DNA from 3 places in the Ensifer sp. Root127 genome. Region 2 is predicted to be linked to each of the others. Evidence: riboswitches for the same ligand, from Rfam matches in the RefSeq annotation. Region 2 holds a riboswitch; each other region holds the start of a gene.
What was found. A riboswitch is a leader RNA that binds a small molecule or an ion and turns the genes downstream of it on or off. The one in region 2 is predicted to bind cobalamin.
Positions count from the first base shown of each region.

Region 1: it holds a riboswitch for cobalamin, as region 2 does, so the genes downstream of both, cobU (bifunctional adenosylcobinamide kinase/adenosylcobinamide-phosphate guanylyltransferase) here and nrdH (glutaredoxin-like protein NrdH) in region 2, are expected to answer to the same signal.
Region 3: it holds a riboswitch for cobalamin, as region 2 does, so the genes downstream of both, ASD03_RS27630 (CbtB-domain containing protein) here and nrdH (glutaredoxin-like protein NrdH) in region 2, are expected to answer to the same signal.

Region 1 is NZ_LMDX01000012.1:196,700-206,459, reverse strand. Features, by position in the region: gene ASD03_RS15590 (isoprenylcysteine carboxylmethyltransferase family protein) at 1-123, shown strand, start outside; gene ASD03_RS15585 (EamA family transporter) at 179-604, opposite strand; gene cobO (cob(I)yrinic acid a,c-diamide adenosyltransferase) at 604-1,248, opposite strand; gene cobN (cobaltochelatase subunit CobN) at 1,371-5,147, opposite strand; gene cobW (cobalamin biosynthesis protein CobW) at 5,219-6,283, opposite strand; gene cobU (bifunctional adenosylcobinamide kinase/adenosylcobinamide-phosphate guanylyltransferase) at 6,287-6,811, opposite strand; cobalamin riboswitch at 6,949-7,355, opposite strand; gene ASD03_RS15560 (adenylate/guanylate cyclase domain-containing protein) at 7,665-9,760, shown strand, end outside.
Region 2 is NZ_LMDX01000054.1:399,308-409,067, reverse strand. Features, by position in the region: gene ASD03_RS37030 (DUF4142 domain-containing protein) at 1-494, shown strand, start outside; gene ASD03_RS37025 (cupredoxin family copper-binding protein) at 504-824, shown strand; gene ASD03_RS37020 (acylphosphatase) at 1,014-1,298, shown strand; gene ASD03_RS37015 (TetR/AcrR family transcriptional regulator) at 1,382-2,086, opposite strand; gene ASD03_RS37010 (multidrug effflux MFS transporter) at 2,295-3,491, shown strand; gene nrdF (class 1b ribonucleoside-diphosphate reductase subunit beta) at 3,595-4,584, opposite strand; gene nrdE (class 1b ribonucleoside-diphosphate reductase subunit alpha) at 4,601-6,754, opposite strand; gene nrdI (class Ib ribonucleoside-diphosphate reductase assembly flavoprotein NrdI) at 6,724-7,140, opposite strand; gene nrdH (glutaredoxin-like protein NrdH) at 7,158-7,379, opposite strand; cobalamin riboswitch at 7,681-7,907, opposite strand; gene ASD03_RS36985 (hotdog domain-containing protein) at 8,059-8,859, opposite strand; gene metE (5-methyltetrahydropteroyltriglutamate--homocysteine S-methyltransferase) at 8,856-9,760, opposite strand, start outside.
Region 3 is NZ_LMDX01000034.1:15,848-25,607, forward strand. Features, by position in the region: gene ASD03_RS27595 (glycosyl hydrolase) at 1-468, shown strand, start outside; gene ASD03_RS27600 (DUF982 domain-containing protein) at 589-828, opposite strand; gene ASD03_RS27605 (GntR family transcriptional regulator) at 1,127-1,837, opposite strand; gene ASD03_RS27610 (DUF1194 domain-containing protein) at 2,043-2,837, opposite strand; gene ASD03_RS27615 (glucoamylase family protein) at 2,998-4,308, shown strand; gene ASD03_RS27620 ((2Fe-2S)-binding protein) at 4,305-5,168, shown strand; gene ASD03_RS27625 (CbtA family protein) at 5,244-6,038, opposite strand; gene ASD03_RS27630 (CbtB-domain containing protein) at 6,236-6,412, opposite strand; cobalamin riboswitch at 6,455-6,724, opposite strand; gene ASD03_RS27635 (TetR/AcrR family transcriptional regulator) at 6,723-7,415, opposite strand; gene ASD03_RS27640 (NAD(P)H-binding protein) at 7,519-8,349, shown strand; gene ASD03_RS27645 (anthrone oxygenase family protein) at 8,346-8,825, shown strand; gene ASD03_RS27650 (SDR family oxidoreductase) at 8,872-9,669, opposite strand.

The DNA.
Region 1 (9,760 bases), on a different contig from region 2:
GCGCTCACTCTCTCAGCCTGGATATCGATCTCCTATCAGATCCGCATGGAGGAAACGTACCTCTCCCGCGCTTTTGGCGAGGCGTATGGCGCCTATTGCAAGCGCGTCCGGCGGTGGATCTGAAATCACGCGGATTGCGCGCCAATGGAACCTGCGGCGGCTGGACCCGCACCCGACCTCAAAACACCGCCAGCAGCAGCGCGCCGGCGGCAATGAAAACGACACCGAGCCAGTTCATCAGGTTGAGCTTTTCGCCGAGGAACAGCACGCCGAAGATGGCGACCATGACGATCGACAGCTTGTCGATCGGCGCCACCCGCGCCGCATCGCCGAGCTTCAGGGCGCGGAAATAGGCAAGCCAGGAGGCGCCGGTGGCAAGGCCGGAAAGTGCCAGAAACAGCCATGTCCGCCCCGGGATTTCCGAAGGCTTCTGCCATTGCCCCGTTGCCGCGACGATGCCGGCCAACACGAGGAGGATGACGACGGTGCGGATCAGCGTGGCGAAGTCGGAGTTGATCTGGGCAACCCCGACCTTGGCAAACACTGCCGTGAGCGCCGCAAAGGCAGCCGAAAGCAGAGCCCAGAACTGCCAGCTCTGGCTCATCAGAACTCGACGCCCTTCTGCGCCTTGATGCCGGAGCGGAACGGATGCTTGATCAATTCCATCTCGGTCACCAGATCGGCGGCTTCGATCAGGTCTTCCTTGGCGTTGCGGCCGGTCAGGACCACATGGGTCATGTGCGGCTTTTCTTCCTTCAGGAAGCGCACGACTTCGGCCACGTCGATATAGTCGTAGCGCAGCGCGATGTTGATTTCGTCGAGCAGCACCATCGAGTTGCGCTCGTCGCGGATCAGTTCCTTGGCCTTCTCCCAGGCCTTTTCCGCCATCGCCACGTCGCGGGCGCGGTCCTGCGTTTCCCAGGTAAAACCCTCGCCGAGCGTATAGAACTGGCAGACATCGCCGAAATGCTTCTCGATCAGGTCGCGCTCTCCGGTTTCCCAGGCGCCCTTGATGAACTGCACGACGGCGCAGGGCATGCCATGGGCGATATGGCGGAAGATCATGCCGAAGCCGGCGGTCGACTTGCCCTTGCCCTTGCCGGTGTTGACAATGATCAGACCCTTCTCGTCGGTCTTCGTCGCCATGATCTTTTCGCGTGCGGTCTTCTTCTTCGCCATCTTCATCGCATGGCGGGCATCATCCTTTTCGGCGACACCTTCACCCGTGCTCACCACTTCTTCGCTCATGACGTTCTCCTCAATCATATGAATCTATCGTGGGATGCGGACGTAGTACCGCCCGCGATCTCACTCTTTGCAATTGCGCAACTCCGGACGGAAAACCGTTTCAAGCTTTCCCCGGAGCTGCTCTATTCGTTTCCGGCGCGAAGCCGCACCGCAGCCGTTGTGCGGCCGCTCAGTTCAAAGCGTGCCGAGTTGGAGCGCGGGATCCAGAGATTACGGTCGATCGCCTCCAGCAACCGCTCCGAGAGCTCGGCGAGTGCCGCCGGGTTCTTGTCGCGCAGGAAGCCTGACACCCGCTCGTCGACGATGAAAGCCTGGTAGGCAGCCTCGAAATGATGGTCGCGCACGGCACCCGTGGTTGCGGCAAAGGCAAACATGTAGTCGACCGTCGCGGCGATCTCGAAGGCGCCCTTGTAGCCGTGGCGCATGACGCCATCGATCCACTTGGGGTTGACGACGCGCGCGCGCACCACACGGCCGATCTCTTCCTCCAGCGAGCGGATGACCGGCTTTTCCGGCCGGGAGTGGTCATTGTGGTAAATCGCCGGCCGGGCGCCGCTCAGGTGCTCGGCGGCAAGGCTCATGCCGCCTTCGAACTGGTAGTAGTCGTCGCTGTCGAGCAGGTCGTGTTCGCGGTTGTCCTGGTTCTGGACCACCGCTTCGATCGTGCGCAGCCGCTCCTCGAAGAGCTCCCGTCCCGCCTTGCCCTCCTCGCCGGCGCCATAGGCATAGGCGCCCCAGGTGAGATAGGCATCGGCGAGATCGGCTTTGCTGTCCCAGCCCTTCTCGTCGATCAGCGCCTGCAGGCCGGCGCCGTAGGCTCCGGGCTTGGCACCGAAGACGCGGTAGGAGGCGCGGCGCGCGGCTTCCGCCGGCTCGACGCCCGACGCCTCCAGCCGCTGCGTCTCGGCGCGCATGCGCGCGGCGATCATATTGTCGGCATCGTCTTCCTCAAGCGCCCCGACGGCACGGATCGCCTTGTCGAACAGCGCGATCTGGTCCGGGAAGGCATCGCGGAAGAAGCCTGATATCCGCAGCGTCACGTCGACGCGCGGGCGGCCAAGCATCGCCAGAGGCACGATTTCATAGCCCATCACCCGGCGCGAGACCATGTCCCAGGTGGGCTTGGTGCCGATCAGCGCCAGGGCCTGGGCGATGTCGTCACCGCCGGTGCGCATGTTCGCCGTGCCCCAGGCCGTCAGGCCGAATGAGGACGGCCATTCGCCGTGATCCTGCAGATAGCGGCGGATCAGCAGTTCGGCGGATTTCTTGCCAAGTTCAAAGGCCGCCGGCGTCGGCACCGAGCGGCTGTCGACGGAGTAGAAATTGCGGCCGGTCGGCAGCACGTCGGGACGGCCGCGGGTCGGCGCGCCGGAAGGCCCCGGCGCCACGAAGCGGCCATCAAGGCCGGTGAGAAAGCCGGCCATCTCGGCAGCGCCGGAGTTGATGATCGATGGCTTCAGTCGCGCCTCGATCTCGCCAAGCACGGTGCGGGTGGCAGGCCAGTCCTCGGGCGCGAGCGTCTCGCCAGAAACGAACGCCGCCGCCAGCAGCTCGATGCGCTCGACAGTATCGCCGGCCGTCCGCCACGGTGCATCGGAAATGGAGGAAAGCATGTCCGGCCGTGCGCCTTCCCAGGGATCGGACATCACGCAATCGAGCGGATCGAAGCCGAGCCCGGCATCCGCGGCCATCGCCCGCTGCAGGCTCTGGTCGGCGCCTTCGCCAAGGCTGCGCGGCACCCGCGCCAGCGCCACGGTCAGGTCGGTCAGCAACCGCCCCTCCGGTGCAACGCCAAAAATGTGCAGGCCATCGCGGATCTGCATTTCCTTGAGGTCGCAGAGATAGGCGTCGAGCTTCTCCAGCGCCTTGTCGTCGCTGTCGCCCTTGTCGATACCGGCATCGTGGTCGAGGCCGATGTCACGCACGAGGTCGAGGATCTGCCGGCTGAGCAGCCTGAGCCGGCGCGGATCGCCGCCGGCCGCGTCGTAATATTCGTCGACCAGCGCTTCGAGATCCTTCAGCGGCCCATAGGATTCCGCCCTCGTCAGCGGCGGCGTCAAATGGTCGATGATGACGGCGCTGGTGCGGCGCTTGGCTTGCGTGCCCTCGCCGGGATCGTTGACGATGAAGGGGTAGACATGCGGTAGCGGCCCAAAGATCGCCTCGGGATAACAGGTCTCCGACAGCGCTAAGGCCTTGCCGGGCAGCCATTCCAGATTGCCGTGCTTGCCCATATGCACAATGGCCTGCGCGCCGAACTGGTTGCGCAGGAAAGCGTAGAAGGCGAGATATCCGTGCGGCGGCACCAGATCCGGCGAATGGTAGCTTTCCTTCGGATCGATGTTGTAGCCGCGCGCCGGCTGGATGCCGACGACAATCTCGCCGAAGCGGGCAAGCGGCAGCGCGAAGGCGCCATCGAGGAAGAACGGGTCGGTTTCCGGCGCACCCCAGCGGTCGCTGACCTCATCCTGAATCTGTTTCGGAAGCGAATCGAAGAACGTATTGTAATCGCTGAACGAAAGAACTTCGCGGATCTCGCGATCGCGGCTCGCCGCGTTGGTCGGCCCAGCCATCAGGTAGCCGATCAGTGCATCGCCATCCTCAGGCACGCCGGCGACGGGATAACCTTCGCTCGCCATGGCGCGCAGCACTTCAACCGTGCCCGCCGGCGTATCGAGCCCGACGCCATTGCCGAGTCGGCCATCGCGATTGGGGTAATTGGCCATGATGATGGCGATCCGCCGTTCGGCCGGACGGGCGCGGCGCAGTTTTGCCCAATTGACCGCAAGCCTGGCGGCAAAGCGGACCCGGTCGGAAAGCGGTTCGTGCCCGACGATGTTGGCTTCGACCTTGGGATCGTAGATCGAGGCCGCCTTGAAGGAGACGGCGCGCGCCAGAATGCGGCCATCGACCTCCGGCAAGGCAACGTTCATGGCGAGATCGCGCGCCATCAGCCCCTGCGGCGAGGCCTGCCATTGCGCGCGCGACGATCCGGAGAAGATCACCTGCAGCACCGGCGCGCCGGTTGATTCCAACACGGTCGGCTGCCTGTCGGCACCGGGCGAGGAAACGGCAAAGCCGGTGGCGTTCATCACCACGTCGGGTGCCGCCTCGGAAAAAATCGATTGCAGCGTGCCGACCGAAACGGCATCCTTGAGGCTGGAGACAAACAGCGGCAACACGCGCATGCCTTCGGCGGCAAGCGCCTCGATCAGCGCTTCGACCGGCCGGGTCTCGCCGCTCTGGACCAGGGCGCGATAAAAGCAGATCCCGACTGTCGGGGGTTCGAATCCCTCCCCCGCGACCATCCGCTCTTGGACACGTGCCTTCCATTCGCTGACGCCGATGACGCCCGCGCCCGGCCACCAGATGCCGGCCTTGAGCAGCGGTTTTGCCGGCTGCGGCTTTTCCGCGTCTGAGATCAACGCCTCGGCGTAGTCGAGGAACAGGCCGGCATTGTCAGCGCCGCCCTCGGTGAAATAGGCCCAGAGGCGCTGGCGGTCGTCGGCCTCAACGGTCGAAAACGGCTCGAGGCCGGGATCGGGCTTGTCGTCGCCGGGCAGCACCGCGATCTGGAAGCGGTGGGTGACGGCGGCGGCATGCAATGCTTCCAGCACATAACGGAAATAGCTGGCGCCACCGAGCGGCCTGACCACGATGAGTTTTGCATGCCTTGCCGTGCGCTCGACATAGGTGTCGACCGACATCGGGTGCATCAGGTTCATCAGGCTGGCGATGCGCAGGCTCAGCTCCCCGTCGCGCCGGCCATGGGCCGCCGCGATCGACGAAAGCTCGGTGTCGGCGGCCGACAGGAAAAGCACGTCGGCCGGCGTTTGCCCCAGGTCGATCGCCTCGTTGCCGTCGGCGATCGTTCCTTTCTGGGCGAGAAGCAGATGCATGTTTCTGTCCGTTCGAGCAATTCCAGGAAAAGCGTGAAATGGCTTTCCTGGAATTGCGTTGCTTCAAGGAGTTAGGCGAGTGCGGTGATGGCGGCGCGCACCGCAGCTTCGTCCATGTCGTGCAGGCCGATGACGACGAGGCGCGTACCGCGCTTCTCGCCAGCCGCCCAGGCACGGTCGTAATACTGGTCGATGCGGGCGCCAACGGCCTGGATCAGCAGGCGCATCGGCTTGCCGGGCACGTCGGCAAAGCCCTTGAGGCGCAGCACGTCATGCTCTGATATCACGCCCTTGAGGCGATCGATGAAACCTGCCGGATCGGCAATCGCGCCGAGCTCGACGACGAAGCTGTCGAACTCGTCATGAGAGTGCTCCTCGCCGGCCTCATGTTCCATCTCGTGGTGAGACTTGCGGTTGGCGATATCGCTTTCCGTGCCGACGCCGAGGCCGAGCAGGATGGCAGCGGCAACTTCGCCGTTCTTCGCCTCGATCATTGTTGGCTTGCGGTTAGTGCGCGAAGCGACCTCGTCGCGCACGGCCTTGAGGCCGGAGGCGTCGATCAGATCGGTCTTGTTGAGCACGATCAGGTCGGCGGCGGTCAACTGGTCCTCGAACAGTTCCTCGATCGGGCTTTCGTGGTCGAGATTGTCGTCCTCGACACGCAACGCATCGACCTTGTCATGGTCGTCGGCAAAACGGCCGGCGGCAACGGCGGCACTGTCGACCACGGTGACGACGCCATCGACGGTGACTTCGCTGCGGATATCAGGCCAGTTGAAGGCGGCGATCAGCGGCTGCGGCAAAGCGAGGCCCGAGGTTTCAATGATGATATGGTCAGGACGATTTTCGCGCTCGAGCAGCTTGGTCATGGTCGGGATGAAATCATCGGCAACCGTGCAGCAGATGCAGCCATTGGTAAGCTCAATGATATCGTCTTCCGAGCAGGCTTCTGCGCCGCAGCCCTTCAGCACGTCGCCGTCGACGCCGAGATCGCCGAACTCGTTGATGATGAGCGCAATGCGCTTGCCATCGGCGTTCTGCAGCAGATTGCGGATCATCGTCGTCTTGCCGGCACCGAGGAAGCCGGTGATGACGGTCGCCGGGATCTTGCCCTGGTTGGCTCTGGCAGTGGTCATGGATCAACCCTTCATTTTCAGCGGCAATCCGGCCGCGACAAAGTAAACTTCCGCGGATTTCTCCGCAACGATCTGGTGAAGCCGGCCGGCATGGTCGCGGAAATCGCGGACCATGCGGTTCTCGGGCACGATGCCGAGGCCGACTTCGTTGGAAACAAGGATGAGGCGCGCCCGCGCCTCCGGCAGGAAAGCGGCAAGGGCCGCGAACTCTGCCGCCATGTCGCGCCCTTCCATCATCAGGTTGGTGACCCACAGCGTCAGGCAGTCGACGAGCACCACGCAGTTCTCGTCATCGATGCGCGTCAGCAGCGAAACGAGGTCGAGCGGCTCTTCATGCGTCGTCCAGCCTTCGCCGCGCCTTGCCCGGTGATGGTCGATGCGCTCGCGCATCTCGTCGTCCCAGGCACGGCCGGTCGCGACATAGTGCATGCCGAGCCCGGAGGCTTCGACGAGCCTTTCGGAAAAGCTGGATTTGCCGGAACGGGCACCGCCGAGGACCAGAACCGGCCCGGCATGGGAAATGCTCATGTGCGTTGCAGCCTCACGCGCTTGGTCGCGAATTCGAGCGGCAACAGGATTTCACCGCGCCGACGGCGCGTTCGGGAAACGATCGATGAGCCAAGACAACCTCCGTGATGGCGTGGGAAGCGGGCTTCCCTTCGGGCGGAATGCCCCTGTCGGACGGCAGGTCTCCTGGCTCACGGCGTCACGAGCCCACCACATCGCGCCCCGCGTGATCACGCGAAGACCGATGCTTGGGCCCGAACGGCCCGCCTCACCTTCCCGGCGTTTTCTGGTTTCGTGAAAGGCGGACGATTCGTAGAAGAAGAGGCGTCCAACCCGGCTGATCACGAAGCCACGCCAGTGGCTTTTCCGGCTGAATTCCAAACCGCCTTCGATTGCCCCATGCAATCGAAAGGAAGCCGGCTATCAGCCCGATGGCGAACCCTGACCGTTCTACAGTCGCGGGGTCGGCTGCGATAAGGATGCCCGATTTGGGTCCATCCGTCACATTCCCAATTATTCCCCCGCATCGCCACGATCCGGGGAAACCATCCAACGTCAGATGATTAGGAAGCGGGCGCCGCAAAGTCAATCGACGCGTGCGACACGCCACCCGTCGAGATGCGGCGCGCGACAATTTGCCGGCAGCAGGCCGCAAAGGCCACTCCTGCATGTTTTTATCCTTAGATGGTATTCGACCTAAGGATAAAAACATGCAGCAATTCAAAGTGTTACAGCGACCTTTGCGCGTCCAGTAAGACGCGCGGCGCTGTAGTCGACGTCGGAGCGGACGCTCCACGGCAACTGAACTTTATTTTAGCAACGTCAGATATTGCGATAGAGTAGCCGAAAGTCGTTTCGATTATCCGGAAGGCAGATGGAACGCAGGCTCACCGCCGTGATGATTGCCGACGTTTCCGGCTATGGACTGCTCACCCAAGCCGACGAAGAGGGTACGTGTGCCCGCTTTCAGGCCGATCTGCACGGCCTGTTCGAACAAAGGATTGCCGCACATCGCGGGCGGTTGATCAAGACCATGGGCGACGGGTTATTGGTCGAGTTCCAGAGTGTCGTCGAGGCGGTCCGTTGTGCGGTGGAGGTTCAGCGCGCGAAATCCGAAAGCCGCGGCTCCGATCAGGGTCGACTGGAATTCCGCATCGGCATCAATCTTGGCGACGTCATCGTTGAAGGCGACGACATTCACGGCGATGGAGTGATCATTGCCGAGCGCCTGCAGAGCCTCGCCGAACCGGGTGGGATCATCATCTCCGGCACCGCCTACGACCAGGTCGAGAAGCACCTCGATGTCGGCTTCGTCTTTCTCGGCGAACAACGCCTGAAGCATATCGAAAAGCCGGTGCGGACTTACCGGCTGGGGCTGAACGAAGCCCGCCCCGGCAGCGTAAAGGTCGCTGGGCGCCACGCGAAGCGCTGGGCGGCACTCGTTACGTCTGCTGTCGTGCTCGGCGCTGCTGCCGGCGTGGCCTGGTGGCGGCCCTGGGAGTCGCCTGTGGAAACGGTCCAGATACAACCACCGAACCTGACCGCGCCGGACAAGCCGTCGATCGCGGTGCTTCCGTTTGCCAACGTGAGCGACGATCCCAGGCAGGAGTATTTCGCCGATGGCATGACCGATGGCCTTGTCACCGAGCTGGCTCAGGTATCCGGCTTGTTCGTTATCGCGCGTAACTCGACCTTCACCTACAAGGGCAGGGCGGTGACACCCAGGCAGGTGTCCAAGGAACTCGGTGTCCGATACGTCCTCGAAGGCAGTGTGCAGCGTGCCGGAGAACAGCTACGGATCAATGCTCAGCTCATAGATTCTCTCAGCGGCGGCCACGTTTGGGCCGGCAAGTTCGACGGTTCACTTTCCGATGTCTTTGCGCTGCAGGACGAAGTGATGCGCGGCATTGCCGACGCGCTTGCGCTTCGGTTGAATCCTGACGAGCAGATGGCCTTCGGACGCAAGGAAACGACGGTCCCGGCGGCCTTCGATGCGTTCCTGCGCGGCTGGGAGCATCACCGGCGCACGACCCCCGAAGATTTTGCAAAGGCAGTGCCTTTTTTCGAGCAGGCGATTGCGCTCGATCCTGCCTATGGACGAGCCTATGCCGCCGCCGCCATGGTCTACGCGCGCGTCTACCTGTGGCGTTGGCATTATCGGCTTGATATCTCGCGGATCGAAGCTAGAGCCAAGGCGCTACAATTTCTAAGGACCGCGCAGAAACACAAAACAGCGCTCGCCTATCAGGCGGCCGCTCTCCTGTCCGAAGCGGCCTGGCAGCATGCCGATGCGCTCGCCGAACTCAAGGAAGCGATCGCGCTCGAACCCGGCGATTCCTGGAGCTACGCGCTGACGGCCTTCGTGCTGACCTCCGCCGGCCGCCCAGCGGAGGCCCTGCCCTATATCCGTACGGCCATGCGCCTCGATCCGCACTCTCCGTCCTTCTTCATTTACGTTCTTGGACTGACGCAGTTCAGCCTGGAGGATTTCGAGGCGTCGGTGGCTGCGGTGAAGCGCAGCATCGAACTCAATCCTCAGGATGACGGTTCTTTCCTTCTTCTCGCCTCCGCTTACGCGCACCTCGGCCGGAACACGGAAGCGCAGGCAGCGATCACTCGTTTCAACGCGCTTCGCCTCGCACGCGGTGGCACTGCCGCCACCATCTCGACCAGCCCGCCCATGGATCTGGCAAAGCTGGCGGATAGCGAGCTCTTCTACCGGGGACTGCGCCTGGCCGGCGTGCCTGAGACCTTGATGAACGCCGACTTCGTAGGCAGGAACAGACTGGAAGCCGACGAAGCCCGCTCACTATTCCTGGGGCATCGGCTGCATGGACGCATGCTGGACTCGGGCGAGGAACATGAGGCTGTCATTTCAACCGGGGGCGTGGCCACTCTGACAGGAGGCTGGGCTTCCATCGGCGCTGGTCGCATGACCGATGTCGAGGTCAAGTTTGACAGGGACGAGGT
Region 2 (9,760 bases):
CGCTTTGCCTGCTCGGGCTTGTGATCCCGGCACAGGCAGCGGATAAGCCGACCGACCCACAGATCGCTCACATCGCCTATACGGCCGGAGTGATCGATGTGGAAAATGCCAAGCTTGCGATCTCGAAGTCCGGCAACAAGGACGTCGTTTCGTTTGCCGAAGATATGATGCGCGACCATGAGGCGGTGAATACGCAGGCGCTCTATCTCGTCAAGAAACTCAAGGTGACGCCGGAGGACAACGATACCAGCAAGGCGCTCTCGAAAGCAGCTGACGACGAACGTGCCAAGCTTGCCACGCTCGACGGCGCGAGCTTCGATAAAGCCTATGTCGACAATGAAGTCGCCTACCACAAGCAGGTGAACGGAGCCCTGGAGACCCTGCTCATTCCATCGGCCAGCAATGCCGAACTTAAGGCACTGCTTGAGACCGGCTTGAAGATCTTTCAAGGCCACCAGCAGCATGCAGAACATGTTGCCGCATCGCTGAAGTAGGGCGCAGCCATGCGATCCGGGTTTTATCTCGTTGCCATTGCCGGGCTCCTGCTCGGCAATGGCGCAGTGGATGCTCAAGCAGAGACAATCCGCGTGACGATCGAAAAAATGGCGTTTGTTCCCGCAGAGATCGAGGCACGCATCGGCGACACGATCGAGTGGGTCAACAGGGACATCCTCGTCCATACAGCGACCGTGAAGGGTGGTTGGGAGGTGTTGATCCCGGCGAAGAAGACCGCAAGTCTCGTCGTGCGGGAGGCGGGGCTGATCGATTATTATTGCCGCTTTCATCCCAACATGAAGGGACGCATTTTGGCGGCGGCGCCATAGGAAATTTCCAGGAGAACTGCGAAGCGGTCTTCCGTCCGGAAATGCGTCAAAACAAGGCGACGGAGCCATTCCGCAACTTCGCCCGATGTGGAAACGGCCCGGCGTCGCAGGCGCCCGCAACGTCAGGTGGCTTGTCTTTGTCCGCCTTCGCTCCAGTTTCTCTTCTATAACAAAAAAACAGGTGCGATCATGATCAGAGAGCGCAAGGCGATGCTCGTTCGTGTCAGCGGAAGGGTGCAGGGCGTCAGCTTCCGCATCTGGGCCCGCCGCGAGGCCGAACGCCTCGGAGTGACCGGCTGGGTGCGCAACGAGCGCGACGGATCGGTGGCGGCGATGATCGTCGGCTCCGATGCTGCGCTCGCAAACATGGTCGAGCGGCTCTGGATGGGGCCGGCGGATGCCTCTGTCGTCAGCGTCGAAACCGAACCGGTCGCCCTGCCCGATCCGGTGCAGGGGTTCCAGATCACTGGTTAGGTGATCGGAGATGCGGAGGGGCGTTGGTCTTAGGTGCGTCGCGAAGACGTCAGGGTGACTGAATTGGTCAGAGCGACTGGCGGTCAAGCCGATTGGTCGAGGCGACCGGCTTTTTTCTGGGCTCGTTCGGTCTCGACCCTGCCATAGGCGCGCAGGAAGGTCCTGACGGCGTTGCGGGCAGAGGTCTGCAATTGCTCCTCCGTTGGAGCTTCGCCAAAAGGACCGGCTATCTGCATGTCCGCCTTGATCAAGGCCAGGAATTGCCGAGCGGCCAAGTCGAGGTCGTCGATCTCAAGCGGGGCCGCGTGGGCAAGCCGGGCAAACAGTGCCGAGAGTGCCGCGCCGATCTTGCCCGGTCCCTGTTCGCGCCAGATCCTGATCAGCTCGGGATATCGCTCTCCCTCGGTCTCGACCAGCTTCCGGATGAACTTGCCGTCCTGATTGCAGATGCAGTTCCTGTTGAGGCGCACTGCAAAGGCAGTGAGGTCGTCCTCGAGATTGTCTGCCCGTTGCGGGAAGGTCGCGAGGATCGAGAACAGCGCGGCGTTGGTTCGGTCGAGGATATCCTGCACCACCGCCATGAACAGCGTCTCTTTTTCGCGGTAGTGATTGTAGATGGTCTGCCTGGAAACACAGGCTTCCGCGGCGATTTCGTCTATGCTGGCGCCGGAAAAGCCTTCGCGGCAGAAGACCTCTGCGGCGGCGTCGAGGATCGAGATGCGTTTGGCGCATTGACCCTTCTGGGTGGGGCCACCGGCGGTCGGCAAGGCGGCTTGTCGTTTTTTCATGATCCGACGATAGGACATGTTGACGGTTTGGACAATAGTGTCTAATTTGACATGTGTGTCCAAAATTATGGACCACATAGGTCAGCGTAGGATGCGTCTCCCGGACGTTCGATCCTGGCACGACCGGCTCATTCCAGTTTCAATCCCGGCGGCAACGAATGCAGGCGCGCGTCCTCGTTCGTTTCGCGACCTCTGAAAGATCATCACCATGACGGCGTCCTTTCTACGCACTGCCATAGTCCTCGGTCTGATTTCAGCGATCGGGCCTTTCGCAATCGACATGTATCTCCCCGCGCTGCCGTCGATCGGCAAGGATCTCGCCGCAGAGACCGGTGTCGTGCAGCTTAGCCTGCTCGCCTTCTTCATTTCCTTTGCAATTTTCCAGCTCGTCTATGGCCCACTCTCGGATATGTGGGGCCGCAAGGCGCCGCTCTATCTCGGCATCGGCCTGTTCGCGCTGGCCAGCATCGGCTGCGCGCTCGCGACCGATATCGAAACGCTCATCGCCTTCCGCTTCCTGCAAGGTATTGGCGGTGCCGCCGGCATGGTCATTCCGCGCGCCATCGTTCGTGACATGCACACCGGCGTTCAGGCGGCACGCCTGATGTCGCTGCTGATGCTGGTGTTCAGCATCTCGCCGATCCTGGCGCCTCTGACTGGCAGCGCCGTCATCGAGTTCTACGGCTGGCGCGGCGTTTTCTATGCCGTCATGATCGCAGCCTTCATCGGCCTGATCCTGCTGTCGACCCAATTGGCTGAGACCCGTCCGAAGAAGGACAGGGCCGACAGCAATTTCGGCAGCGCGATTGCCGCCTACCGGCTGCTTCTGAGCGACCGGAACTTCCTGACGCTCACCTTCATCGGTGGCCTCGGCATTTCGAGCTTCCTCGTCTACCTCGCAAATTCGCCCTTCGTGCTGATCGATCATTATGGCCTGACGCCGACGCAATACAGCTTCGCCTTCTCGATCAACGCGGTATCGTTCTTCGCGGTCTCGCAGGCAACGGGTTGGCTTGGCGATCGTTTTGGTCTCGTCCGGGTCATGCAGCTTGCCGTCGCCGGCTTTGCCTTGACCATGGCCAGCATGTTCATCGTCATGAGCCTCGGCTTCAACCAGTTGCCGGTCATGGCCGTATTCCTGTTCGTCGGCTACGGTGCGCTCGGTCTGGTCATCCCGACCTCCGCGGTGCTGGCGCTCGAGGATCACGGCGAGATTGCCGGTACGGCATCGGCGCTGATGGGGACGCTGCATTTTGTCACGGCGGCTGTCGCCATGATCGTTGCTGCCGTCTTCTTCAACGGAACGGCGCTTCCGATGGCCGCGGGCATTGCGATTTGCGCGGTCAGCGCGTTCCTGCTGACACAGGCAACCATCGGCCGCAGCCGTGTCGTGCCGGCGGAGTAACACCACCTTGCTTCGCGCAGTTGAAACAGGACGGCCGGTGAAGACCTTCTCGTCTTCACCGGCCGCTTTGCTATTGGCTCAGCAACGGAGTGCGGCGCGCTTGTCAGAAATCCCAGTCTTCGTCTTCGGTCGCAACCGCCTTGCCGATGACATAGGAGGAGCCTGACCCCGAAAAGAAGTCGTGGTTCTCGTCGGCATTCGGCGACAGCGCCGACAGGATTGCCGGATTGACCTTGCAGGCGTCGGCCGGAAACAGCGCCTCATAGCCGAGGTTCATCAGTGCCTTGTTGGCGTTGTAATGCAGGAACTTCTTCACGTCCTCGGTCAGGCCGACGCTGTCGTAAAGCGACTCGGTATATTTCGCCTCGTTGTCGTAGAGTTCGAGCAGCAGGTCGAAGGCGAAATCCTTCATCTCCTGCCGACGCTCGTCGCTTAACCGCTCCAGGCCCTTCTGGAACTTGTAGCCGATGTAATAGCCGTGCACCGCCTCGTCGCGAATGATGAGGCGGATCATGTCGGCGGTGTTGGTCAGCTTGGCGCGGCTCGACCAGTACATCGGCAGATAGAAGCCGGAGTAGAACAGGAAGCTCTCGAGGAAGACGCTGGCAATCTTGCGCTTCAACGGATCCGCTGTGCGATAGTGCTCGAGAATGAGCGCCGACTTCTTCTGGAGGTGTTCGTTCTCCTCCGACCAGCGATAGGCGTCGTCGACATCAGGTGTCGAGCAAAGCGTCGAGAAGATCGAGGAATAGGAGCGGGCATGCACCGCCTCCATGAAGGAGATGTTGGAATAAACAGCTTCCTCATGCGGCGTGATCGAGTCCGCCATCAGCGTCGGCGCGCCGATGCTCGTCTGAATCGTGTCGAGCAGGGTCAGGCCGGTGAAAACGCGGATCGTCAGCTGCTGCTCTTCCGGCCGAAGTGCTGCCCAGGAGGGAATGTCGTTGGAGAGCGGCACCTTTTCCGGCAGCCAGAAATTGCCGGTGAGCCGGTTCCAGACCTCGAGGTCCTTGTCGTCCTCGATACGGTTCCAGTTGATGGCGCGCACGGCCCGCGGGCTCTTGGGCGCCTTGGTCTTCACTTGGATGTTCATCGTGTTCCCCGGAGTATCACAGTGCGCAGGAGACGCAGCCCTGCACTTCCGTGCCGGACAGTGCCATCTGACGAAGGCGGATGTAGTAGATCGTCTTGATGCCCTTCTTCCAGGCATGGATCTGCGCGCGGTTGATGTCGCGGGTCGTCGCCGTATCCTTGAAGAACAGCGTCAATGACAGGCCCTGGTCGACATGCTGGGTCGCCGCCGCATAGGTGTCGATGATCTTCTCCGGGCCGATCTCATAGGCATCTTGATAGTAGTCGAGATTGTCGTTGGTCATGAAGGCGGCCGGATAGTAGACACGGCCGATCTTGCCTTCCTTGCGGATCTCGATCTTCGAGACGATCGGGTGGATCGAGGAGGTCGAATGGTTGATATAGGAGATTGAGCCGGTCGGCGGCACCGCCTGCAGGTTCTGGTTGTAGAGGCCGGAGGTGATCACCGCCCTCTTGAGTTCCAGCCAGTCTTCCTGCGTCGGGATCTGCACACCAGCGATTTCAAACAGTTCGCGCACCCTCTCGGTTGCCGGCTTCCATTCCTGCTCGGTGTATTTGTCGAAATACTCGCCGGAGGCGTATTTCGAGTTCTCGAAGCCCTTGAAGCTCGACCCGCGTTCGACCGCGATGCGGTTCGAGGCGCGGATGGCGTGGTAGGTCACCGTGTAGAAATAGATATTGGTGAAGTCGATGCCTTCTTGCGAACCGTAATAGACGCGTTCGCGGGCGAGATAGCCGTGCAGGTTCATCTGGCCGAGGCCGATCGCATGGCTGTCGTCATTGCCCTTCTCGACGGAGGGAACCGAGGCGATATGGCTCATGTCGGAGACCGCGGTCAGCGCCCGGATCGATGTCTCGATCGTCTTGCCGAAATCGGACGAATCCATCGCGGCGGCGATATTCAGCGAGCCGAGATTGCAGGAGATGTCCTTGCCCAGGTGCTTGTAGGACAGGTCGTCATTGTACTCGCTGGCTTCGCTGACCTGGAGGATTTCTGAGCAGAGGTTGCTCATGGTGATGCGGCCGGCGATCGGGTTGGCGCGGTTCACCGTGTCTTCGAACATGATGTAGGGATAGCCCGACTCGAACTGGATTTCGGCCAGCACCTGGAAGAACTCGCGCGCCTTGATCTTCTTCTTGCGGATCCGGCTGTCGGCGACCATTTCCCGATATTTTTCCGTGACCGAGATGTCGGTGAAGGCAACGCCGTAGACGCGCTCCACGTCATAGGGCGAGAACAGGTACATGTCCTCGTTGTTCTTGGCGAGTTCGAAGGTGATGTCGGGAACGACGACGCCCAGCGACAGCGTCTTGATACGGATCTTCTCGTCGGCGTTCTCCCGCTTGGTGTCGAGGAAACGCATGATGTCGGGGTGGTGGGCGTTGAGATAGACGGCGCCGGCACCCTGGCGGGCGCCAAGCTGGTTGGCGTAGGAGAACGAATCCTCCAGCAGCTTCATCACGGGAATGATGCCGGACGACTGGTTTTCGATCTGCTTGATCGGGGCGCCGGCCTCGCGGATGTTGGTGAGCGACAGCGCCACGCCGCCGCCGCGCTTCGACAATTGTAGCGCCGAATTAATGCCGCGCGCGATCGATTCCATGTTGTCCTCGACCCTCAGCAGAAAGCAGGAGACGAGCTCGCCGCGCTGCTTTTTGCCGGCGTTGAGGAAGGTCGGGGTCGCCGGCTGGAAGCGACCGGAGATGATCTCGTCGACCATGTCGCGCGCCAGCGCCTCGTCGCCGCGCGCCAGCGTCAGCGCCACCATGCAGACCCGGTCCTCGTAGCGCTCGAGGTAGCGCTTCCCGTCGAAGGTCTTCAGCGTGTAGCTGGTGTAATATTTGAAGGCGCCGAGAAAGGTCGGGAAACGGAACTTCTTGTCATAGGCGTGATCGAACAGGTCGCGCACGAAGTTGAACGAATACTGGTCGAGAACCTCCTGCTCGTAGTAGCCCTCGGTGACGAGGTAATCGAGTTTTTCGCGCAGGTTATGGAAGAACACGGTGTTCTGGTTGACGTGCTGCAGGAAGTACTGCTTTGCCGCCAACCGGTCCTTGTCGAGCTGGATCCGGCCGTCCTCGTCATAGAGGTTCAGCATGGCGTTCAGCGCGTGGTAATCGAGCGCCGATTCCGTCGCCTTCAAGGGGCGTTCGAGTGTTGAGACGTCCAAAATCGTTCCATCCCGTTTTTGACATTGGCTACGTCCTCATCGGTTCCCAACAGTTCGAACCGGTAGAGATAGGGCACCTGGCACTTGGCCGAGATCACGTCGCCGGCGATCCCGTAGGTCGCGCCGAAATTGCTGTTGCCCGCGGCAATCACGCCGCGGATGTGGGAGCGGTTGTCCGCATCGTTGAGAAAGCGGATCACCTGTTTGGGCACGGCGCCCCGGCCGTCGTCGCCGCAATAGGTCGGGACGACGAGCACATAGGGTTCGTGCACGTCGAGCGGCGCGTCGGCCGCGCTGACGGGAATGCGTCTGGCGCGCAGGCCGAGCTTGCCGACGAAGCGATGGGTGTTTTCCGAGCGGGTGGAAAAATAGACGATCAGCCCCATCGCGCCGTACCTCGGCTTCAGGACAGTGCGCTGATCTTGTCGGGGCGGAAGCCTGCCCAGTGCTCCGGACCGGCGATGACGACGGGAACCTGCATGTAGCCAAGGCCCTTGACCGTCTCGAACGCGTCCTGGTCGACCGAAATGTCGATCACCTCGTAATTGACGCCCTGGCGGTCGAGCGCGCGATAGGTTGCGGTGCACTGGACGCAGGCGGGCTTGCTGTAGACGGTGACGTTCATTTCTTCCTCGTTTGGTCGGCTGGATCTGGGCATGAAAAGGCATGCGGATACGCACAAGCGATCCGGCGAAATGCAGGACTGGCAGGATGACCGCTTGCTCGGGTCGAGAGGACCCGGGCGCGGTTGTTCGTCAGATTCGCGGCTTCCCGCGCCTCTTCATTGGCGAATGATAGGAATTCGATGACGCGGACATGACTTCACCCCGAAGTTGAAGACGGCGCTTCCGGGGAGACGTCGAGACGATCAGGCAGGTTTCATCCTGCCCCATGCACACCTCTGACCTCTCCGGACACCCCGCCCGTGGACGTTTATCGATCGAGGCAGGTCTCCTGGCTCACGGGTCGGTGCTTCTGTCCGGACCTTCCCGAAGCATCATGCTTCAGTGGCCGAATGCTGGACAGTTGCTCGCCGTTTACAGTTGCGGGGGCAGCCACGGCTTAGCCAAGCGAAATCGCTACGACGGCACCGTATTCCCATCTTCGCTCCCAATCCTTGCGAATCGGGAGAACCTCGAACACTAGATATAGTATATGTCGGGAAAATTGCGTCAATAGGTTCCATGTCGAAGCCACCTGGGAGGCGGACAATATTTTTTCGGGTGTGGATAGCGGGGAGTAAACGACAAGTGTCGGCGAAGCCTGTGGATGGAGAGCCGTCATTGACAGCTCTGCTGAAATCCTCAAGCCGCGAAGGCGGGAACAGGACGATTGTCCCCGTCGACTGCCACCATGATGAAGGCGCCATGGGCAGTCAGGGTCTGTTTCGCTCCCGTCAAATCCTCTGACCACAATTCGACATCGACCGTCGTCGAGCTCCGTCCGGTGCGCACAATCCTGGCGACAAGCTCGATGATCGAGCCAACGGTGATCCGGTGCTTGAAATCGATGCGCTGGCAGGAGGCGAGCACTGTCGTCTTGCGGCTCGCCCGTGTCGCCGCGACGAAGGCGGCCTTGGTCATCTGCGCCAGCGCGTCGCCGCCAAACATGGCGCCGAAGCTGCTGGCCTGATCCGGAAAGACGATATCGACCATGCGCACGGCATCGTCTTTTGGCGCTCCGATCGCATCGGTGTCGAGAGAAGGCAACGACCAGCCGGCGCCCTTGCCCTCCGGCATCGCGACCATGGTGAACTGGCCGCGGGCGCACAGATCGCGGGTGCCGGCCGTCAGATCTTCCGCGATCATATCGACTTCGACGACCATCGAACGCCGCCCGACCCGGATCGGGCGGCCGCTGCAGCTGACGATATGGCCGATGTGGGCGGGGCCGCGGAAGTCGACGCGATCGCAGGAGGCGGTGACGAAGGGAACGCGGCCGTGGCGCGTGGCGACGATGAAGGCGGTCCGGTCCATGAGTGCGAGGCCCGCACCGCCGAAGAGCGTGCCATGGTGATTGGTGTCGCCGGGAAAGACGATGTCGATCAAGGTGGCGGGCGCCGGGGTTTCCCCCGGCGCCTTCTCGATATTGCTATCGTCCGTCATGCGTTTGCGGCCTCTTGCCGGCCGGCAGTGAAGGATTGGCGCAGCGTTTGCGCCGCCGCGACCATGTTGACGAGCGCCGGGCGAACTTCCTCCCACCGCCTTGTTTTCAGCCCACAATCCGGATTGACCCAGATCTGCGCCGGCGTCAGACCGTCGGTCGCCTGTTCGATCAGATGCACCATCTCGTTGACAGTGGGTACCCGCGGCGAGTGGATGTCGTAGACGCCGGGGCCGATCTCGTTCGGATAGGCCTGATCGATAAAGGCGCCGAGCAGCTCCATCTTCGAGCGCGAGGTTTCGATGGAGATGACATCGGCATCCATTGCCGCAATCGCCGCCATGATGTCGTTGAACTCCGAGTAGCACATGTGGGTGTGGATCTGGGTTTCGTCACCGACGCCGGAGGCGCTGATGCGGAAGCACTCGACCGCCCAGTCGAGATAGGCCTTTCGATCGGCCTGTCTCAGTGGCAGTCCCTCGCGCAGCGCCGGTTCGTCGATCTGGATCACGGCGATACCGGCCGTTTCCAGGTCGGTGACTTCGTCGCGCAGCGCCAGTGCGATCTGCCGGCATACGATCGACCGGGGCAGGTCGTCGCGCACGAACGACCATTGCAGCATCGTCACCGGGCCGGTGAGCATGCCCTTCATCGGCTTGTCCGTCAGCGACTGCGCATAGGTTGCCCAATCGACCGTCATCGGGTTCGGGCGCGAGACATCGCCGAAGATGATCGGCGGGCGTACGTAGCGCGAGCCGTAGCTCTGCACCCAACCGCTCTGAGTGAACCCATAGCCGGAGAGCTGCTCGCCGAAATACTGCACCATGTCGTTGCGCTCGAATTCGCCGTGCACCAGCACCTCGATGCCGATTTCCTCCTGCCAGCGCACGGCCTTCTCCGTCT
Region 3 (9,760 bases), on a different contig from region 2:
GTTAGAAGCTGCCGGGAGCTGGCGCCTGACGCTCGCTTCGTCTGGTCGCCCAAGGGCCATCGCAACCTTGCCGGCTACTATCCCGGCGACGATGTCGTCGATGCCATCGGCATTCCCGTGTGGGGTCTGCAGAAGATGGATGTGGACTATTGGGGGCGGGAGCGCAGCTTCGGCGAGACGCTTGGCGAAAAATACCGCCGCGTCGAAGGCTTTGGAAAGCCTGTGATGATTGCCGAGCTTGGGGTTGCCGGTTCAGCGGATTACAAGCGCGCCTGGTACGCAGAAATCTTCGATCGCAGGACTTATCGCGCGCGTTTCCCGCTGTTGACGGCCGTGGTGTTCTTCAACGACAGGGAGCCTTACAAGTGGCCGCTTGGCTATGGCTCGCCGGACTGGCGGCTGGACAAGGCCGCGCTGGCAGCACTTGTTTCCGACAAGGTCGAAATCGTCGGCCGGCCGACGCAATAGCGGCTGATGCATGTCGCGCAAAAGTGTGCAGCGGTTTTGCGAAAACGGCATGCGGTTTAAGAGCGGTGGACGCACCGGCCGTTCAGCCGGTGCGTGAATGTCGGAAAACTGGAGTTTTTCTCAGGCAAGCAGAAGGCCCGATTCACGGGCGGCCGCGGTGAAGCATTGGCTTGCCCTGTTGACGCTGGTCAGCCCGTCAAGCGCATCCAGGCAGCGCTGAAGGGCGGCACGATATTCCCGTCCACGTCTGCCCGGCCATTGCCGCAGCAGTTCGAGCGCCTCCCAGACCGTCCTGACGACGGTCTGCCGCTTGGACGACAGTTTCAGGTGGATCGGCGTTGCGAAGGTTTTTTCGCTCATCTTGCATTCCTCGTTCATCGTCTTTTGAGCGCGAGGCCAACGCCGGGGAGCGCCAATGGTTCCCTCCGCGGCTGCACTTTTTTAACCATGACGATGCCGACCCGATGTGTTCGGCCAGATGGGGGGCCGTCGGAAGCCCTGGAAGACAAGGCTTTCGGACGAGAGCCGGCACGCTTTCGCCGTGACAATTTTTGCGAAAGATTTTTTCGAATGATGGAGGCGTGGGGAGCGGCGAGGGGCCTGCGGCCGGGTGCAGGCCGTCTCCCTGAAACCGTTCAAGCGTTTTGGCTGTCAGCGATCAGAGATCGAGCGCGGCCCTGAGGTCGGTCGGCTTGCGCTCCCTGAGGTCGAGATCGGCCTCGATGTGATCGATATGGCGGATCATCAGCGCACAGGCGGTGTCGATGTCGCCGGTTTCGATCGCAGTCAGGATGTCGCCATGCTCGTCGTGGCCACAGGTCGAGACGCTCGATTGTCCATAAAGCGCGATGACGAGCGAGGAGCGCGCCACCAGCTCATCCATGAAGCGCCTGAGAATGACATTGCCGCTGAGATCGGCGAGCGCCAGGTGGAAATCACCCGAGGCCTTGATCTCGGCGCGGCGCGCCGACCGGCCGCGCTGTGCGGTCAGTTGATGTTCGGCGGCAAGCAGGCGGCGCAGCTCATCGATATCAGCCGCGCCAATGCGCGGCGCGGCGGCGCGCACGAGGCCCGGCTCGATCAGTCGGCGGGTCGCAAAAATCTGGCGGGCTTCATCCGGCGAGGGATGGGCGACGAAGGCGCCGCGGTTCTTCTCGACAGTGACCAGCCCCTCATAGGCGAGCGACTGCAGCGCGGCGCGCACCAGCGTACGGCTGACGTTGAACAGATCGCCGACATCGCTTTCGGACAGCTTGGTTCCGGGCGCAAGCCGTCGTTCGACGATCGCATCGCGCAGCTTGTCGCGAATCTGTCGGGTGCTGGTGTCGGTGGACGCGTCGGCCGCCGCAGGATGGGTGGTCAGGGACATGAAGGAAATCGATCCACGATTGAACGCGGCATCTTATCGACGCGCGCGCCCTACAGCGCCGCGCGTCTTGTTAGACGCGCAAATGTCGCTGTAGCACTTTGAATGGCTGCCTGTTTTTATCCTTAAATCGAATAGGATTTAAGGAAACATGCAGTAAGGAAACGACAATCTGGCATGGCAAAGCGTCGTTGCCAATGTGGGCCGACTACTTGTCAAGTTCGGGATAGACGCGGTCGATGAAGCCTGGCCGGAGCTTCTCGCCGATCAGGCAGTCGGGCGCGGGCAAGGCATCGACGAGGCGCACACGCGGCGGTGGCGGCAGGCCGCTGACCTCCAGGATCAGCTTCTGGCGGATGGCGATGGCGAAATCTTCCGGCTCATGCACCGGCAGCACGAAGGAGCCCGGGCCGCCGACGACGCACTCGGCATAATACTGGTCGAGCGGCCCGGTCGAGACGGACGGTCTAATCAGGATCGCCAGGCCATTGATGATGATGCCGCGGGCAATGGCGATGTCGCGGGCGGGAATGACCGGTGGGCCGATATTGTTGGGTCCGTCGCCAGACACGTCGATGATGCGGCGCATGCCGGCAAAGGCGTTGGAGTCGATCAGCGCTGTGCCGTAAGTGAGCGCGTTGGAGATCGAGGTGCCGCGGCGGGTGCCGACGGGGCGGGCCTCGATCAGCGCGGCAAAGGCGTCCGCTTCGGCGGCGTTGGAGATCACCTGCCAGGCAACGACGGAGGATTCGTTGACGGTGCCGGCCCATTCGAAATAGCCAAGGGCGATCCGGCCATAGCGACCGCTCGTTACCGCATTGAGGAAGTCGGAATGGCGCAGCGCCTGCACGTAGCCGGCGCGCTGGACGCGGGCTTCGTCCAGATCCATCGAGCCGGACATGTCGACGGCCAGCACCAGTTCGACATCGACGTCGGTGTGCGCGGCGGTCGATTGGGTCGGGCCACCAGTCAGGGAAAGGATCAACGCCAGCATGGTTAACATCGCTTCAACCCGTCATTGCGAGCCGCGTCATCTCAGGAAATGTAGCACAGGATTGGCTTATCGCGACTGTTTGGGGTTGGCTGACCTTCAATAAAAGGTGATATCGACAGGGTTTACTGCCGATCGATACCGTGCCGACGGGCCTGCATGAGCTGAGGATATGCTTCAACAGACACGGAATACGGAGCGTTTTCAGGTCGATAGGCTGCAGTCCGCCGCTTTCGACTATTTCCTGCGCTATAGCGATGCCGGCACCGGGCTTGTCGCCGATACGTCGCTTCCCGACGCGCCCTCAAGCATCGCTGCCACCGGTTTCGGGCTTTCCTGCTACCCTGTTGGCGTCGAGCGCGGCTGGATCGGGCGCGGCGAAGCGGCCGGCCGGGTGCTGATGACCCTGCGGTTTCTGGCGCAAAGCCGGCAGGGGAGCGATGCGCTCGCCACCGGTTATCGCGGCTTCTACTATCACTTTCTCCACATGAAGACCGGCGAGCGGGTGTGGCAGTGCGAGCTTTCCACCATCGATACCGCGCTGCTGATTGCCGGCGTTTTGACCGCAGGCGCCTATTTCTCCGGCGACAGTGCGGGGGAGCGGGAAATCCGCGCGCTTGCGGATAAGCTCTATGCCCGGGTGGATTGGCGCTGGGCGCTCGGCCGTGGCGAGATACTGACGATGGGCTGGCGACCGCCCGGGCGGTTTCTTAAGTATCGATGGCAGGGCTACAGCGAGGCACTGCTGCTCTACGTGCTCGCGCTCGGCGCGCCGCACCATGCAATCGGCCCGGAGCACTACCGCGAATTCACGGCCGCCTATGCGTGGACCACGGTCGACGGTGCGCCGCATCTGCAGGCCGCGCCTTTGTTCGTCCATCTCTTTCCGCAAGCCTGGTTGGACCTTCGCGGCATTGGCGATGCGCCGATGCGTGACGAGGCGACTGATTATTTCGACAATACCTGCCGGGCGATCGCGCTGCAGCGAGCCCATGCCGAGCGCAATCCCGGCGATTTCGCCGGTTACGGCGGGGATATGTGGGGCCTCAGCGCCTGCGGTGGACCGGCGGGGCGGCAGCGGCTTGTCGATGGGCGTTGGCAGCGGATGCTCGGCTATGCGGCGCGCGGCGCGCCCGGTGGTCCTGACGATGGCACGCTGGCACCTTGGGCACCGGTTGCCTGTCTGCCTTTCGCTGCCGATGCGTCGCAGTCGGCACTCGCCGAGCTCGAGAACTGTTACCCGGACATTCTGTGCGAGAGCCGGTTTCCCGGCGGGTTCAATCCGAGCCTGCCCGGTGTGGGCCCGGAGGGTTGGGTCGACGACCGCGTGGTCGGGCTTGACCAGGGGCTTGTCGTGATGATGATCGAGAATGCCAGAAACGGTTTCGTCTGGGAGCTGACGCGCAGCATTCCGGCCATACGGCGCGGATTGCAGCGGGCGGATTTTCGCGGCGGCTGGCTTGAGACCAGGGAGACGGCATGAGCTTGGGCCACGAGCGGCAGGACGAGCGCCCGGCGGAGGACGAGGCGGACGCGGCGTTGCGCCAGAGCGCCCTTGGCGTTCTCGCGCACCTGCAGTCGTCTTTCCCCGAAGTGGGCTTTTCGCTCGGGGCCGCCGGCGACGTATTTCTTCCCGAGGCGCGGTTCTGGGTGGAGGAGGGCGTCGGGCTTGAAGACAGCCTTGCCTATCAGGATCGCTTTGCCGAGGGCATGGACGACAAGATCCGCGCCGCCCATCTGATTGCCTTTTACAGCAACCAGCTCACGCTCGCGCTTGGCGGCCTCTATCTCGGTGGGGGCATCGTGGCAGCCGTTCGCGGCCTTCGCTTCGAAGAATTTTCGCGGGCCTATGGCGAACGGCTTGTCGCGGCCAAGCGGTTTCATTTCAGCCTTGCCTTGCCCGCAGCCGGGGATCATGCCCCGGCGACTGCGGACGTCTTCGGCGAAACCTTCGCTGCGCATCTGGCGCCGATCGTCGTCATGTTGAAGCGTCGCACCGGCCTGTCCTCGGGCGCGCAATGGCGGCTTGCGGCGGATTCGCTTGCCGGTGGGTTCCTGGAGATCGGCCGCGTCCTCGGCGACGAGGAGACCGCGATGGCGAGGGCGCTGGCGATCGTCAAGCGCGCGGGTACGTCGCTATTTTCCGACAAGCTCCGTTACGAGGACATCGTGATCGAGATCGGCGGCAATCATGCGCTGTCGCGCACCTATCGCCTGCGCGGCGGCTGCTGTCTCTATTATCGAACGGAAGGTGGCAGCTTCTGCGACAGTTGCGTGATGCTGGCGCCGGACGACCGCCGCGCGCGGTTGCAGGCGCATCTGCTGGCATTGCAGGCGCGCTGAGACATCTCGACGACAAAGCCCCTGATATCGGCGATATCAGGGGCTCCGGGTTGATGGCGAAATCTGGCCGGTCTGTTACGCCTTGGCGAAACGATCGTTGATGAAGCCCGACACGACGCCGAGAACAATCCAGAACGCGAGCGTGGTGGCAAGGGCTGCCACGGCGAATTCAGCGCCGAGCACGGCCGGCACATTGCTGGAGATGTCCGACGGTTGCGGCGCGCCATAGACATGCGGTGCCGCGATCAGCACGAGGCCGATGATCTTGGCGGCGATCTCTTGCCGCAAGACCAGCAGATAGAGACCGGCGGCAGACAACAGCACGGTTGCACCCCACCAGACCTGGCGGTCGCCGAGTTCCGCGGCCGGGAAGCCCGGCAGTTCCGGCGGCAGACCGATTGCCGGCAGCATGTGCACGGCAAGCCAGCCGCAGGCGCCCCAGAGCGCGCCGTTCCTGAGCGTGATCGGGTAGCCGATGACGAGGCTGACGCCGGCGAGCAGCAGCGCGAAGCCGGAGCCGGTCACCAGATTGGCGATCAGCGTGCCGGAAAAGCGGCTCATGCCGAACATGATGCCGCCTTCCTCGTGTTCGCCCTCATGGGCGTAGGCAGGCGTGATCGGCGACAGGGCGTCAAGCAAAGCGCCAATCGGCGAAACCGCCTTCAGCGACGAATGCTGGTCGTGGTTTGCTGCGGCCGGATCGGCCGTTCCCGGCTGAACGGCTGGTTGTTCGCCGGCGGCCGGTGCCTCGCCTTCGAATTCTTCCGCGTGCAGGATCAGCGGTACGACGCGCAGTTCCTGGGCGCCGGTCATGAAGACACCGGCAATCAATCCAGCCACGATCGCGGCCAGAAGCGTTCTGACAATCATTTTCGATATCCCTCGATATCGGCGCGCCATGCATCTGGCAGGCAGCGCCGTGTCCCACTGGCAAATATGCGAACGGCTCCGTCCGGCAGATCTTCAATCTGCATCAGACGCGAGCAAACGCGTCCGGCTGTCTGCCGGAAGCGTTTTTGTCCGCAGCTATGTCGATGCGGAACGCAAGTCGCGTCCCGGAACATCGCTTAGTGGCAGGGGAAGCCATAGGAGTGGCGGGTGTCGTGCGCGGTATCGTGCAGCACGGCCGAGTTCGCCAGGCCTGCGCCGAAGACGAGGAAGCCGCCGATGAGGAGCGCGATGATACCTGCGGTCAGACGATCGCTGAGGGAGAGCGGAATGCTCGAAACTGTAGATGTAGCCATGACAACCTCCGTGATGGCGTCGGGATCTTTCCCGGTTTGGGCCCTATGCCCGCATCGACTGGCAGGTTTCCTGGCTCAGGACGTCGGGTGAGATCACCCTGGATTTGCCTCGCCTTCCCAGAGCAAGGGCCGCCCTCTCGCGGTCTTGTCTCCAGTGGCTTCTTCCGGATCGCTCCGGAACGGCGCATTCACGTCGCTCTACAGTCGCGGGGTCGGCCGTGATTTGAATGCCCAGCATGGGTCCATCCGTCACGTTCCCGTTTACTCCCGAAACGCGTTCGCGTTGCGGGAACCAATCGATCCACGATGATTAGGATCGCACCCCGGAGATGTCAATTAGACTTGCGCCGCCGCCCGGTCCATCCGCGACAAAATCACGAAGGATCATGCGTTTATAGGCTTCGACGATCTGGTCGCCCTCTGCTCTGGTGACGGAGACCGCAAGCCGCATCGTGCAATCGCCGAGATGCATGATCAAAAAGGCGGCGCTGTCGATCGTTTCGCGCGGCGTGTCGGGCGCAAACCGAGCCCAGACGTCGGCCAGAAGCTGGCCGCCGGCACGGCTTTGCAAAAGGTCGATCTCGCGCAGCGCCTTGTCGGCCTGCATCGCTGACCAGATGTCGCGCATCACAGGCTCGGCCAGGAACATATCGTAATAGATGTCGAACAGCATGGAGAAGGCGTCACGCAGTTCCGAGATCGACGTCACCGTGGCAAGCTCGGCCCCGATGCATTCATTGCAGACCGCATTGTAGCGCTCGGCCAGCGTGCGCACGATCGCCGCCTTGTCGGGGAAGTACTGGTAGAGGGAGCCGATCGAGATTCCAGCCTTTTCAGCGACTTCGCTCATGCGCATGGCGTCGCTGCCCTTCTCCTGGATGATCGCCGTGGCGCAGGAAAGGATGTGCTCGACGCGCTCGCGGCTGCGCTTCTGGCTGGGCGTGCGGCGCAGCGCCGGCTCGTCGTCAGCGGGGATTGTGGAAGGGCTTGCATCGGGAATCATGAGTAATGCTCACATTTTGACTTGACTCCTAAAATACGAGGATTTATCACATTTGCAAATGTGAGAGATGCTCATGTTTTGCAATCAACCTCAGGAGGAAGCGATGACTGACAAACTCACACTGGTTCTGGGCGGTACGGGCAAGACGGGGCGGCGGGTGGCGGCCCGCCTTGAGGAGCGGGGTATCGCGGTGCGCATCGGCGCCCGTTCGGCATCGCCTTCCTTCGACTGGACGGATGAGGCGACCTGGGCGCCCGTGCTTGAAAATGTCGAGCGCATCTATATCAGCTACCAGCCGGATCTGGCGGTGCCGGGCGCCGTCGAAACCATCCGCAAATTCTCGAGGCTTGCCGTTCGCTCGGGCATCAAGCGGCTGGTGCTTCTGTCGGGGCGCGGCGAGGACGAGGCGGAAGCGGCCGAGCGCGAACTGCAGGCCTCCGGCGCCGACTGGACGATCATCCGGGCAAGCTGGTTCTTCGAGAATTTCAGCGAGGATTTTTTGACCGATTCCGTTCGCAGCGGATCGGTGTTCCTGCCGCCGGATGAGATCACCGAACCCTTCATCAGCACCGACGACATCGCCGACGTGGCAGTTGCAGCCCTTCTGGACGAGGGGCATGTCGGCAAGGTCTATGAGCTGACAGGCCCGCGGCTGATGACCTTTGCCCAGGCCGTGGCCGAGATCGCGACGGCTGCCAACCGCCGGATCGGCTATCAGTCCGTGCCGGTTGCCGACTTCACGGTGCAGTTGCGGGCCGACGGATTGCCTGATGACTATGTCGAACTCATCCGCTATCTCTTCACGTCGGTGCTCGACGGGCGCAATTCGCAAGTGACGTCCGATGTCGAGCGCGTGCTTGGGCGCAAACCGCGCGACTTCGCCGACTATGCCCGGGAGACCGCTGCAACTGGTGTCTGGAGTATCGCCGCATGATCCCGCTGATCCCCGCTCTGGCGTTTGCCGCCGCAATCGGCTCCGGCCTGATGGCCGGGCTGTTCTTCATCTTCTCGGTCTGCATCATGCAGGCTTTGTCGCGGCTGCCGGCGGAGCAGGGGATCGCGGCGATGAACGCCATCAACGTGGTGATCCAGAATCCGCTGTTCCTCAGTACCTTCATGGGCACGGCGCTTCTGGGGCTCGCGCTGGTCGTCGCGGCCTTCATCTGGGGCGGTAACGGCAGCCTGCTGCTGGCGGCCGGCGGCATCGCCTACGTCGCCGGCGTGCTGATCGTCACCATTATCTTCAACGTGCCGATGAACGATGCGCTGGCGGCTGCCACGTCTGGGCAGGCTGCCACCGAAATCTGGCAGCAGCACTACCTGACCGACTGGGTCTGGTGGAACCATGTGCGCACGATTTCCTCGATCGGCGCTCTGGCGCTGTTCATTCTGGGTTTTGCGCGCAGCTGAAGAGAACGACCGACGCGACCCTGTGAAGGTCCGCCGGTCGTTCATTTCAATCAACCAGCGAGCCGCAGGTGAGGTTGGCGATCGCGCCGGTCATGGCGCCCGCCCGGTCCGAGGCGACGAAGGCGGCATAGTCGGCGACCTCGTCGAGCCTCGGGAAACGGCCGAGCAATGTGCCGGACTTTGCCCGACCGTCGAGCATCTCCTCCACAGTGGTATCGAACCGGTCGGCAAACCCTTGAAAGACGGCGCGCGCATGCGAAGCTGGCAGTGCCTCGGGAATGGCATCCGGCCGCAGGCAGATGACGCGGATGCCATGGCTGCCGAGTTCGCCGGCGAGAATGCGCGAGAAGGTCTCGATGGCGCCGCAGGTGGTGCCGTAGCCGAGGAAACCCGAGCCGGACATGCGCGAGCCGGGCGTCGAAAGCGTCAGGATGACACCGCTGCCGTTTCTTTCCATCTGCGCTGCTGCCGCCTTGGCGGTGATGAAGTTGGCGCGGGTATAGGCTGCAATCGGGTGCTCGAACTGTTCCAGCGTCAGCTCAGAAAGCGGCGGGCCCTGAATGTGGGCAAAGCCGACAGCGGTCAGGACCACGTCGATCCTGCCGGTTCGGTCGACAACCGATTGCGCATGCCGCTCGACGGCGGCTTGATCCATCACGTCGAGGACGTCGAACTCCGCCTTTCCACCCGCCGCCCGTATTGCCTTGGCCGTACGATCCAGGGTTTCGGCCGTTCGTCCAACGAGAAAGACACTCGCGCCTTCGCGGGCAAAGGCACGCGCCGCAGCACCGCCGATGGCGCCGCTGCCGCCATAAACAATCGCACTCTTATCCTGAAGCAACATTGTAGCCTCCCTTGATCCTGTTGGGGTGAATGGGCGTGCGGCATGGGCCCCTGGATCGATATCGATCCAAGGGAGAAAACCGTGCAGCAAG